3 regions of the Priestia aryabhattai genome follow, and region 2 is predicted to be linked to each of the others. Evidence: riboswitches for the same ligand, from Rfam matches in the RefSeq annotation. Region 2 holds a riboswitch; each other region holds the start of a gene.
What was found. Region 2 has a riboswitch for lysine ahead of M3225_RS11390 (amino acid permease). Riboswitches for the same ligand answer to the same signal wherever they lie in the genome.
Positions count from the first base shown of each region.

Region 1: it holds a riboswitch for lysine, as region 2 does, so the genes downstream of both, M3225_RS05685 (aspartate kinase) here and M3225_RS11390 (amino acid permease) in region 2, are expected to answer to the same signal.
Region 3: it holds a riboswitch for lysine, as region 2 does, so the genes downstream of both, lysA (diaminopimelate decarboxylase) here and M3225_RS11390 (amino acid permease) in region 2, are expected to answer to the same signal.

Region 1 covers NZ_JAMBOQ010000001.1:1,094,213-1,098,504, forward strand. The annotation lists gene M3225_RS05680 (YslB family protein) at 235-762, shown strand; gene M3225_RS05685 (aspartate kinase) at 814-2,046, opposite strand; lysine riboswitch at 2,188-2,365, opposite strand; gene uvrC (excinuclease ABC subunit UvrC) at 2,431-4,197, opposite strand.
Region 2 covers NZ_JAMBOQ010000002.1:875,107-879,398, reverse strand. The annotation lists gene M3225_RS11400 (ethanolamine ammonia-lyase reactivating factor EutA) at 1-1,153, opposite strand, end outside; gene thiT (energy-coupled thiamine transporter ThiT) at 1,310-1,915, opposite strand; TPP riboswitch at 1,948-2,048, opposite strand; lysine riboswitch at 2,223-2,407, shown strand; gene M3225_RS11390 (amino acid permease) at 2,510-3,949, shown strand; gene M3225_RS11385 (hypothetical protein) at 3,986-4,292, opposite strand, start outside.
Region 3 covers NZ_JAMBOQ010000002.1:1,085,433-1,089,724, reverse strand. The annotation lists gene M3225_RS12545 (dicarboxylate/amino acid:cation symporter) at 1-723, opposite strand, end outside; gene lysA (diaminopimelate decarboxylase) at 776-2,104, opposite strand; lysine riboswitch at 2,250-2,432, opposite strand; gene M3225_RS12535 (hypothetical protein) at 2,447-2,902, opposite strand; gene M3225_RS12530 (NAD(P)/FAD-dependent oxidoreductase) at 3,350-4,292, shown strand, end outside.

The DNA.
Region 1 (4,292 bases), on a different contig from region 2:
TTATATTATTGCTTGCCACAATTAAGTAAGCGTTTACTTTATGCTTTTATTGTAAACAAGTTCACAAAACATTTACACAGGTAAAAGTACCCTTTTAAAAGGAGTTTTATGGTTTTTTCATCTTTACATATAACTCTTTTTACCATAATAAAGATCCTCTTACAATTTATCAAAAAAATGCGTGAGAGGTTTTTTAGATTTGTATATAATAGTAGTAAAGAAAGAGGGGAAAGCATGAGCAATTTACAAACAGAATCACAGCAAGAACTTGAAGAGACGATGGAAACATCAGAACCTAATGTCGCAGCTGAAACAGGGAGAGCTCTTGATCACGTTCCATATTTCGGATACAGCCTTTTGCGCGACGTTTTAATTCCAGAGCTTCTTGGAGACGAAACGAATACGATCTCATACTGGGCAGGAAAACACCTTGCGCGTAAATATCCATTAAATACAATGGATGAAATCATCGCTTTTTTTAAAGCAGCCTCCTGGGGAACACTGACGCTTGCAAAAAAAGATAAATACTCATTAGAGCTTGAATTATCAGGTGATGTAGTCAGCAAAAGATTTCAGCAGGAAACTTGTTCGTTTCATCTTGAGTCAGGATTTGTAGCCGAACAGATTCAGCGGCAAAACAACTGCCTAACAGAAGCCTATTTAACGCCTAAAGAAAAGAACGGAAAAGTGCTGATTTCCGTGCAGTGGGATCGAAAAGATATCTTACCTACCGAAACACGTGCGGAGCGTTATAAAAAGTAAGAAATACTTATATATAAAAGACGTGGAGATACCACGTCTTTTTTCTATTCTTTATACTTGCACTGCTTGCTGCTCTTCTAGTTCAAATGCTACGTGAAGCGTCTCAACAGCTTTTACCATATCAGCATGCGGTACAACTGTAGATACTTTAATTTCAGACGTGCTGACCATCTTCACTTCAATTTTCTCTCCTGCCAGTACTTCAAACATTTCGGCTGCAACACCTGGATTAGAAATCATACCGGATCCGACAATTGATACTTTAGCCAGGCTGCTTTCATGTTCAATACGCGTATATCCTAAAGTAGATTTATACTCTTTTAAGACAGCAAGAGCAGCTTCTACGTCTACGGTTTTAATAGAAAATGAGATGGATAGACGATTATTAGCCGTTACGTTTTGAATAATAATATCCACATTTAACTGTTCTTTTGCTAATGCTGTAAAAATAGTAGAAAGAGTTTGTAACTCGTTGTTTAACCCTTCAATTGTCACCCGTGAAATATTATCTTCAAACGCAATTCCTCTTACGACTAAGTTTTGTTCCATTGAAACTTCCTCCTCAACAATCGTTCCATTCTCGTTTTCTAAGCTTGAGCGTACTTCTAGCGGTACCTGATAATTTTTTGCAAACTCAACAGCACGCGGATGCAGCACCCCTGCTCCCAAATTGGCTAATTCTAACATTTCGTCATATGAAATAGAGTGAAGCTTACGAGCATCTTCTACATAGCGCGGATCTGTCGTAAACACTCCTGTTACATCTGTATAAATATCACATTTTGCAGCTTTTAGTGCCGCGGCAAGAGCTACTGCCGTCGTGTCAGAGCCGCCTCGACCTAATGTTGTAATGCTTCCATCTTCTGAACAGCCTTGGAATCCAGCTACTACTACGATTCGTCCGCTATCTAACTGACGTTGAATACGAGTCGTGTCAATGTGCTGGATTCGTGCATTGCTGTGAACTGCTTCCGTCTGGATGCCAGCTTGCCAACCTGTTAGCGAAGTTGCTTCATACCCTTTGCATTGAAGAGCCATCGTTAACAGTGAAATCGTCACTTGTTCTCCAGTTGTAAGAAGCATATCCATTTCGCGTTTGCTTGGACTGTCCGTAATATCACTTGCTAATTTCACCAGTGCATCTGTGGTTTTGCCCATTGCGGATACAACAACGACTACTTGGTTACCGCGCTCTGCTTCTTGAATAACACGGTTTGCTACATGTTGAATACGTTCAACAGAACCAACAGATGTTCCACCAAATTTTTGAACGATTAATGCCATAATTTTGTTCATTCCTTTTCAATAAATTTGCATATGCAGGATGATGAGAAGCTAAATTTTTTTACTCAGACAATAAAAAAAGCAATGAGATGAGCTCTCATTGCTTAACGAACGAAAATTATAAAACATAACCGTCCACTGCCGTGAGATAGCTCTCCAAGAATCTACATCTTGACAATCCTACGTTTATTCAACGCAGAACCAGCAATCATTACTATGAGGTAATGTTCACTTCGGCAAATTTCCCTTTCCGCATCATTCATAAGGGCTCATACCCTTCCTGATACGTACTGATTAAATTTGCACCTCTATCTTCACTTCATTTGATGAAGTGTCGTATGAAATTAGTTAATAGCTTATCAAACATTTTCTATTATTTCAAGACTATTTTTGCAATGTTTCATAAATTTTTTCAGCGATGTTTTGAGGAACACCTGAATTTCGAATATCTTCAACCGTTGCTTCTTTCAATTTTTTCACGGAACCAAAATGCTTTAACAAAGCTTTTTTACGCTTTTCTCCCACTCCTGGAATGTTGTCCAGAACGGACTGAAAAGCGGACTTAGAGCGCACTTGACGGTGGAAGGTAATCGCAAAGCGGTGAACTTCATCTTGAATTCGCTGAAGCAAATAAAATTCTTGACTATTGCGTTCAAGCGGTATGATTTGAGGAGGCTCACCAATCATCAGATTGGAGGTTCTGTGCTTATCATCTTTGACAAGACCTGCTGTAGGCACTAAAAGTCCCAATTCGTTTTCGAGAACGTCCTGCACCGCAGCTAAATGCCCTTTGCCTCCATCTACGACAATTAAATCTGGAAGCGGAAGACCTTCTTTTAACGCTCTGGAATACCGTCTGCGAACTACTTCTTTCATGGAACTGTAATCATCTGGTCCCTGTACGGTCTTAATTTTATATTTGCGATATTCTTTCTTTTCCGGTTTCCCATCAACAAAAACAATCATCGCAGAAACTGGATCTGTCCCTTGAATATTTGAGTTATCAAATGCTTCAATCCGATAAGGAGCGGCAATTCCAAGCTCTTCTCCTAACCGTTCAACTGCGCCAACCGTGCGCTCTTCATCTCGTTCAATTAAATAGAATTTTTCACCGAGCGCAATTTTTGCATTTTTGCACGCAAGCTCTACTAATTCTTTCTTTTTGCCTCGCTTTGGATGCTGAACCTCTACTTCTACTAATTTCTCAGCTAACTCTGCATCAATCGTTGCTGGAACCATCACTTCTTTTGGCTTAATATTTTTGGCATAAAACTGACCGATAAAAGTTAAGAAATCTTCTTCTGGCTCTTTATAAAAAGGAAACATAGAAACTTCTCGCTCAATTAATTTCCCTTGGCGAATAAAGAAAACTTGAACACACATCCAGCCTTTATCATAAGAGTAGCCAAACACATCTCGATTAACAAAATCATTAAACGTTACTTTTTGCTTTTCCATTGTCGCTTCGATATGAGCAATTTGATCTCGATATTCTTTAGCCCGTTCAAAGTCAAGTTCTTCTGAAGCTTTTAACATTTTTTCGGTTAACTCTGTTTTGACATGCTCATATCCACCATTTAAAAACCGCGTGATATTTTCAATAATTTGTTTGTTTTGCTCTTCTTTTACTTCTTTTACGCAAGGAGCTAGACATTGTCCGATATGGTAATACAAACAAGGCCTGTCTGGCATGGTGGAGCACTTTCTTAATGGATAAATGCGATCAAGAAGCCGCTTTGTTTCATTTGCAGCTTGAACGTTAGGGTAAGGACCGAAGTATTTTCCTTTATCTTTTTTTATTTTTCTTGTAATAACAAGTCGGGGCTGTTTTTCAGCTGTAATCTTAATAAAGGGATAACCCTTATCATCTTTAAGCATGATATTGTATTTTGGATCATGCTTTTTAATTAAATTCATTTCTAAAATAAGCGCTTCTAAATTAGAAGATGTGACGATATATTCAAAATCGACAATGTCGTTTACAAGTCGAAGCGTCTTTCCGTCATGAGATCCGGTAAAGTAGGAGCGTACTCGATTTTTTAATACTTTTGCTTTTCCTACGTAAATGACCGTTCCATATTTATCTTTCATCAAGTAACAGCCGGGCTGATCCGGTAAAATAGCCAGCTTTTCTTTTAAATAATCGTTCATACTTTTCTCCTTCCTCTTCTCTTACTCTATCCATCTATACAATCGCTTATGAAGCGTAACCTACATTCTTTCTTGCCTTACAATACATGCACATA
Region 2 (4,292 bases):
AGTATGGAAAATGAGACAAAGCAATAGCAGCGGGAGGGTCTTCTGCGCTGAAAATAGTTGAAGCATGCATACATGCCGTTCGAGCTCTTTTTTGAAACAGCTGCGGATTCCACTCCTTTTCTTGCTGAACGGGTATCTCCATAATCGGAATATTTTTCAGCGGCAGCCGTTTAGACCCAATGTATATGGTTGATCCGCTAACTTCTGTATTTTGCATGCCGGCCCCAATTACAGTAGCGCGCGTTGTTTCAGCGGCTTGAGATACGTATATTGATTGAATATGATACGCTAGCAACGGACCGATATCTCCGTGTACGGCCACTTCCTTCACTGTTTTTGGCTTTTGTTTCTTCATCATTGCTCCTACTCCTCCTGAAACCATGATTGTTTCTGGCTGGATAGAAAATCTTGTATGAGGGGAAACGAGCAGCGAAGAGGTTTCTTTAAGTGCTCTTACATAATTCAAGGTTTCTTCAGCTAGTAATTGACAGATAGATGAAAGCTGTTCAAATGTGGCTTTTTCGCCTTCTCGTAGCATCAAGGAATTATTTTTTAAAAATTCAGTTAAATAAGGCGAGACGTAGGTTACAAAACCTTCTGAATTCAGACGAATTAACCTTCCACCTACATGCAGTGTAAACGTTTCTATCACTTTTCCGTTTTGACATAAAGCGATGTTAGCAGTGCCTCCTCCTACATCAATATTGGCAATTACTTGATTTGTTTCAGCAGAACGTTCGATTGCTCCTGATCCTTTTGCTGCTAATATCCCTTCCAAGTCGGCACCAGCTGTTGCAACAACAAAATTCCCAGCATGTTCGGCTAGATAGTGAACAATACTTTCTGCATTTTGCTTCCGAGCAGTTTCTCCTGTGATGATGACAGCACCCGCCTCCACTTGATCTAAGGAGATTCCTGCTTTTTTGTACTCTTTTTCTAGTAGTACTGTTAATCTTTGAACATCGATTTCAACGTCGTCTACCATAGGTGTGGTATAGATGGAACTTGCATACGTTACGCGACGATCAATAATTTGACAGCCTGGCAGCGTAAACTGATTTTGTTCATTTGCTATTAACAGCTTGCTTACAATCAGTTTGGTTGTGCTTGTTCCAATATCTAAACCTATGCTCGTTATCCATTTCTGTAGCATACTATCAATCCCTTATCTCGTTTGAATATGGTGATTATCATAAAACAGTTTTTTGAATATTTCACTAACTATGTTATCAAACCTGACACACTTTTGTGTAAACAAAGGTGACAAATGACAAAAAAGACTAAATCTTGGTAGATTTAGTCTTTTTTATTATGAGTGCGATTTAGTTACAATCATTCTTGATGCGGATGGAATCAACAGTGAAAGAATGATTAAGCAGGCTATTAGTGATCCTACCATTGAAATACCGTTCATTGAAAAAGAATACCACAGAGCGGACATGCCCTTTGGTGCATATGATCCCCAGAAAATAATACCAGCAATAAAGTGCCAGAAATAACGTGCGAAGCTGCCGATAATAAGGGATAAAACAATTAAAACAAAAGCTTTTGATCTGTTATTGTTAGCTAAATTTGTTTTAATAGATTGTGAAAAAATACCTCCAAAACCTATAAAAGCAAAAGCAACAATATATTCAATAAATGTTTGCAGCGCCGTTAAAATGTAAGCCGTTCCTGTTGCCAACTGCAAAAGCCCCCATAATAGACCAGATAGAGCCCCGCCTTTTACTCCCCAGCGAAAGCACATAATAAAAATGGGCACCATGGAGAACGAAATACTCACAGCCGTTGCAATTTTAAGGGAAGGCAAAAGATCAAGTAGAAGTGCCAATGCTGCAAAAATAGCTATTTCAATTTTAGCTTGTAAAGGTAATGCTTTATTCACGTTTCTCACCCCTGTTTTTGAATCATTCATATCAAACGGTTTACACAGGAGTAAGCAAATATATGCTACTATTCCCACATTCCTACGCTAGCGTTAACTAACAGGTTCTAAGGGTCTGAACAATTTGTTCACTCTCAGCACGGCGGCTCCCCCTGTGGTACGTTCGGATATTTATGTAGTATAAGAACAATATTTATTATACCATACGTTACAAAATAGATTCGATAGATTTCAAAGATGTTTCTATTTTCTGAATCTATTTTTTATAATGACAATCGTTTTAGTATTTGATATACTTCTTTTATGTCAATTGAATATAAAAAACCCTCATCCTAATCGATGAGGTAGAGGTCGCAGTTTTTAATAGTAAAGTAACGGAAATGCAGAGAACATTGATGATGTTGCTTGAAAGGAAAAATTGCCGAAGTTTAGATCACTTCTCGGTTGATTTAAGCTGGGACTGTCTCCGAACAGGAACAGAACTGTCACATCATGCGAGTGATGTGAAGAGCTATCTTCACGGAAGGTTGACGCGGTTTTCAGATTAAAAAGCGCGCACATATACTGCGGGCTTTTTTTATGTTATTCCGTCTCTTTCCGTACATTCGAAAGGAGTATTTATCTATGCAAGAGCAGCAAGAATTAAAACGTGGGTTGAAATCTCGCCACTTAACGATGATTTCATTAGGAGGAGCCATTGGAACCGGCTTATTCCTAGCAAGTGGTGGAGCAATTCACACAGCAGGACCTGGGGGAGCACTTTTAGCTTACGCTATCATTGGCGTAATGGTTTACTTTTTGATGACCAGCCTGGCGGAGCTCGCAGCTTATATGCCTGAAGCTGGTTCGTTTAGTACGTATGCGTCTCGGTTTGTAGATCCATCCTTTGGTTTCGCTCTCGGCTGGAACTACTGGTATAACTGGGCTATTACGATTGCAGCTGAATTATCCGCTGGAGCCCTTATTATGAAATTTTGGTTCCCGAACTCTTCTTCTATTTTATGGAGCGCCCTCTTTTTATTAATTATGTTTGGGCTTAACTACCTTTCTGTAAAGGGATTTGGTGAATCTGAATTTTGGTTTTCTTTAATTAAAGTAGTAACGGTTATCATCTTTTTAGTTATTGGTATTATGATGATTTTTGGTATCTTTAACAATGAAGCACCAGGTTTTAAAAACTTCACACTTGGTGATGGACCCATTCACGGTGGATTCTTTACTGTACTAGGTATTTTTATGGCTGCTGGTTTTTCATTCCAAGGAACAGAGCTGCTTGGAGTCGCAGCGGGAGAAAGTGAAGATCCGGAAAAAACGGTTCCTCGCGCAGTTAAACAAGTCTTCTGGCGCATCTTGTTATTTTATATTTTAGCTATTTTTGTTATCGGAATGCTTATTCCATACACAGCTGATTCATTAGCAAGTGATGACGTGCGAGTAAGTCCGTTTACTCTAATATTCGAACGAGCAGGTCTGGCGTTTGCAGCATCAGCTATCAATGCCGTTATTTTAACAGCCGTTTTATCTGCTGGTAACTCAGGTATGTATGCTTCTACGCGTATGCTGTGGAACTTAGCGAAAGATGGAAAAGCACCAAGGTTCTTAGCAAAAGTTAATAAACGAGGCGTTCCGGTTAATGCTTTAATCGCAACGGCACTTGTCGGTACACTTGCATTTGGTGCTTCATTTTTTGGAGACGGAGCGGTATACACATGGTTACTTAACGCTTCTGGTATGTCTGGTTTTATTGCTTGGTTAGGAATTGCGATTAGCCACTATCGTTTTAGAAGAGCATTTGTTGCTCAAGGTCATGATTTAAGTGAACTTCCATATCATGCGAAACTTTTCCCATTTGGCCCTATCTTTGCATTTATTTTATGTGCCGTTGTTATTTTAGGCCAAAACTATTCGGCGTTTATGGGTGACTCGATTGACTGGTACGGTGTACTTGTTTCTTATATCGGACTTCCTTTATTCTTAATTGTTTGGTTAGGATATAAATGGACGAAAAAGTCGAAACTTATCCCTTTAAAAGAATGCCAAGTAACAGTGAAAAAGTACGAATAAAAAAAGCTCTCTATTCTTTTGAATAGAGAGCTTTTTTTATTTGAGTTGATCAGCAAAATGAAGAGATATATAGGCGGGTTGGTTTTTCATAACTAGCATATAACCTTTGAGGGGACGATTAGAGTAATCGGCAGCTTCTATATAGTAAATACGCTGAATTAACCTGCTTAAATGGGTTACAAAAGATGGAAGTTGATGATTAGGAATGGTTTGGATGTAATCTATAATTTCTTGTTTGGTTTGAAGGCCTGAATGGGTACATTCTAACAGATGAAAAAGCGGATCTGCTGCTATAGTAGATAGTTCAGAATTGTGTTTGATTCTATTCAGTTGAATGTGCAGT
Region 3 (4,292 bases), 210 kb from region 2:
GTATAGCGTAAAGAAACCGAAATAGTAAACGATTGCAATTAATAAGTAAAGAATAAATGCTCTAGCGTACCCTTGTAAGATCTTTGGTCCAAGTTCTCCTACTACAGTAGCAAAATAGCATCCTAAACCAATTGGGGCATAGTACATCACAATTTTAACGACCTTCATCGATACTTCTTGACCCGAAGTCAGAAATTTCGCCATAGGCTGTCCTTTTTTACCAGCCATCGTTGTAGCAATACCGAAAATGACGGCAAAGACAATTAATTGTAAAATATGCTCTTTCGAAAATAAATGAACAAAATCAGGTACAGTAAATGTACTAACAAGCTGATTTAAAAGCGTCATTTTTTCAGCTGTATTTTCACTGTCACCCATTAATTCTTTAATGGCAGAAGTATCTACGTTGTTTAACGGATTGTAAAGGGATGCGCCTAAAAAGCCTAGAACGGCTGAAACAGCAGCAGTGGCGACAAACACAACAGCAATACCTAGCATAATTTTACCAAGACGTTTCATTTCGTTCATGTTTGCAATCGCCGAAGCAACACTAAAAAAGACAAGGGGAACGATAATCATGAACATTAAATTAAGAAACAAATCACCAAAGGGCTTTACGACTGCCACATCGGGCCCGATAGCATATCCTGCTATCCCGCCAATTAAAATAGCGAGAAGCAGAATAAGCGATGATCTGTACGTTTTAAATACACTTAAAATCATAGTTAGATTTCCTCCAAACAACAATAGCTTCTTTACTACGCAAGAACAGCTATCATTTGCTCATTGCATACGTAGTAACGACTGGCTTTACATCTTTCCGCACCAAATCTTCGTATGTTTCTCGCTCTACAGCAAGACGAGCTTCTCCATTTTTTACAAATACAACAGCAGGGCGCGGAATACGGTTGTAATTGCTAGCCATTGAATAGTTGTAGGCACCTGTAGAGGATACTGCTAATAAATCTCCTTGATTAACGCGCGGTAAATCGATATCCCAAATAAGCATATCTCCTGATTCACAGCATTTCCCCGCAATTGATACTGTTTCATCTTTTTTATCCGTCACTCTATTAGCCAAGACAGCTTCATGCTTTGCATCATACAGGGCAGGACGGATATTATCGGTCATACCGCCGTCAATTCCTACGTATTTGCGTACACCTGGAATCTCCTTAGTTGAGCCAATTGTATAAAGCGTTGTACCTGCTTCTCCTACGATGCTTCTTCCAGGCTCAATCCAGACTTCCGGAAGGGTATAATTCTGTTCAGTTAACGTGCGGCTTAGCTTTTCTGTCAGCGCATCTACATAATACTCAACCGGAAGAGGAGAGTCGCTTTCGGTATAACGAATACCAAAACCACCACCTACGTTTAAAACTTTTACTTCAAATTCCATTTTATCACGAATACTGAATAAGAAATCAGTTAAAATATCAATGGCGCGAGAAAAACCATCTACTTCAAAAATTTGCGAACCAATATGACAATGAATGCCTAAAAGATCATAGTAAGGCTTTTCTAATGCAGAACTTACTGCTTTCATAGCTTGGTCATTGGAAAGACCAAATCCAAACTTGGAGTCTTCCTGTCCGGTCATAATATATTCATGTGTATGGGCTTCAATCCCTGGAGTAACACGCAGAAGAATAGCTGCTTGCTGTTTGCGCTCAGCTGCTAAGGCATGTAAAACTTCAAGTTCGGTGAAGTTATCCACAACAAAACAGCCAATATTCGCATCAAGGGCCATTTCAATTTCTTCAATCGTTTTGTTATTTCCATGAAAATGAATGCGTTCAGCTGGATATCCCGCTTCAAGCGCTGTAAATAATTCGCCTCCTGAGACCACATCTAATGACATATCAAGCTTCGTTAAAAGGCTAGCCATTTCCATACAAAGAAATGCTTTCCCTGCATAGGCGATTTGATATGAAAATCCGCTTCTTTGAAAGGCTGAATGGAAGGCCTTGCATTTCGTCTCAATTAATTCTTGATCGTAGATGTATAGGGGAGTGCCGTATTGTTTTTTCAGCTCGACCGTATCGCACTGCCCAATTTCTAAATGATTGCTGTTGTTAATTTTACTTGTTCCATGTAAGTACATAATTCGTATCCCTCCATTTAAATCATTCAACTATAACTTTGAACTTTGATGGTAAGTAGAAAAACACAAAAAAGACCCGTGAAGTGATGTTCACGCGTCTTGGTTTCATAATAATAAAGTATTATTACATTCTAGGCATCAACATCTCTTCAATAGCTCTCCACAAACCAAATGGTTTGTGACAGCTCAGCATTTATTCAATACTGAACCAGTATATGAACACAATGGATGTTTATATACTTCGGCACGAAATCCCTTTTACTTATCTTCACAGACTCCATTAGTCTCCAATAAGTGACTCTTGATTTCATGCACCTCTATTCTCAGAGAGGAAAATTATATTTAAATGTAATTCCTATTATATTTCCTTTTCCGCTGTCTAGTCAATGAAAAGTTAAGGCATAGGAATATCAAAAAAATAAATAAGAAAGCTATGAAGCTTCCAGATAGAATCCAAGCAGCCAGCGCTTTCTTCTGATGAATCACTAAGAGTGAGAACGTGACAATATTGAAGAGAAAAGACCACAGCAGCGACCATCCATAATGATGAGTGATACTGTGATTAACATAAGCAATGAACTCAATCACAGTAAATAAAAGCGCCCATAAAAGAATCCACCACAGGCCGCCGCTTACATGCAGCGGCAACCTTCCTAAAAAAACCGGTATGACAAACGGATAAATAAGTAAAGCTATTCCAAGGGAAACCATTAGGTGATCCGGAAGAAAAAGATGATCAATACCGACAGGATGAAATACCCATACGCGGTAATGAAACAGCAGCACTTCGTAAAGCAATTCCCCGTGATCCAAAACAGCAAAGTAGCATAGTATTCTTGATACCTCCGCCACTTGCCAAATAGTAAACCAAGAATGATGAAAAATAATACAAATGAAGATTGCATACGCTCTCCTTAAAATAATGGTTATTTCTTTTTATTTACATATTATAGTGGTTTTATTCTTTTATCTTTTTATTCAGAACCCATAATAGAAAAGCGGTAAGCACAGCGTTAAAGATGTACTATCACTATTTATGGTTTGCTTCACCCTACTATAATCTCGGTCAAAGAACTTATAACGCTTTTATTTACGATGAAGGGAGCTATATGTCAAAGTCAGCAAGGTCCAAAAATAGGCTAAAAATAGCTTCGCCTAGTATGTGGCTTCTTTTTTTGCTATGCTAAAATTGCATACATATAGCATGAGAATACTAGAAGAATGAAAAGAAAAGGGTGTTTTGGTATGAAAACATACATCGTAGTTGGAGCTGGGATTCTTGGAGCTTCTACAGCATATCATTTAGCAAAAGCAGGAGCAGATGTGACATTGATAGATCGCAAGGATGCTGGTCAAGCTACTGATGCAGCAGCAGGAATTGTTTGTCCATGGCTTTCACAGCGTCGAAATAAAGCATGGTACCGCTTAGCAAAAGGCGGTGCCAGGTACTATCAAACATTAATTCAGCAATTAGAAGAAGATGGAGAAACGGATACGGGATATAAGCGAGTAGGAGCAATTAGCTTGCACACTGATGAACAAAAGCTTGCAAAAATGGAAGAGCGAGCGTATAAGCGTCGGGAAGAAGCCCCCGAAATAGGCGAGATTACACGTTTATCAGCTAAAGAAACACAGGCTTTGTTTCCGGTTCTTTCGGAAGAATACAGTTCAGTTCATATTAGTGGAGCCGCTCGCGTTAACGGAAGAGCTCTTCGAAGCGCACTTGTGAATGCAGCGAAGAAAAACGGTGCAAAAATAATAGAAGGAAACGCAGAACTTCTTTATGAAAATAATCAAGTAACGGGCGTTTCCGTAAATGAACAAACACTTTTAGCAAGTATAACGATTGTGACAGCAGGAGCATGGGCAAATCAATTACTAGAGCCTCTTGGAGTGAAATTTTTAGCCAGCTTTCAAAAAGCGCAAATTGTCCACTTGCATCTTCCTGATTTAGATACAAAAGAGTGGCCTGTTGTGATGCCTCCAAGCGACCAATATATTCTTTCGTTTGAACAAGGTCAAATTGTCATCGGAGCAACACATGAAAACGACACGGGTTATGACTTGAGAGTAACGGCTGGGGGGCTTTATGAAATTTTTTCAAAGGCCTTATCAATTGCTCCCGGCTTAACAGAAAGCACAGTCTTAGAAACAAGGGTAGGGTTCCGACCATTTACTCCAGGCTTCT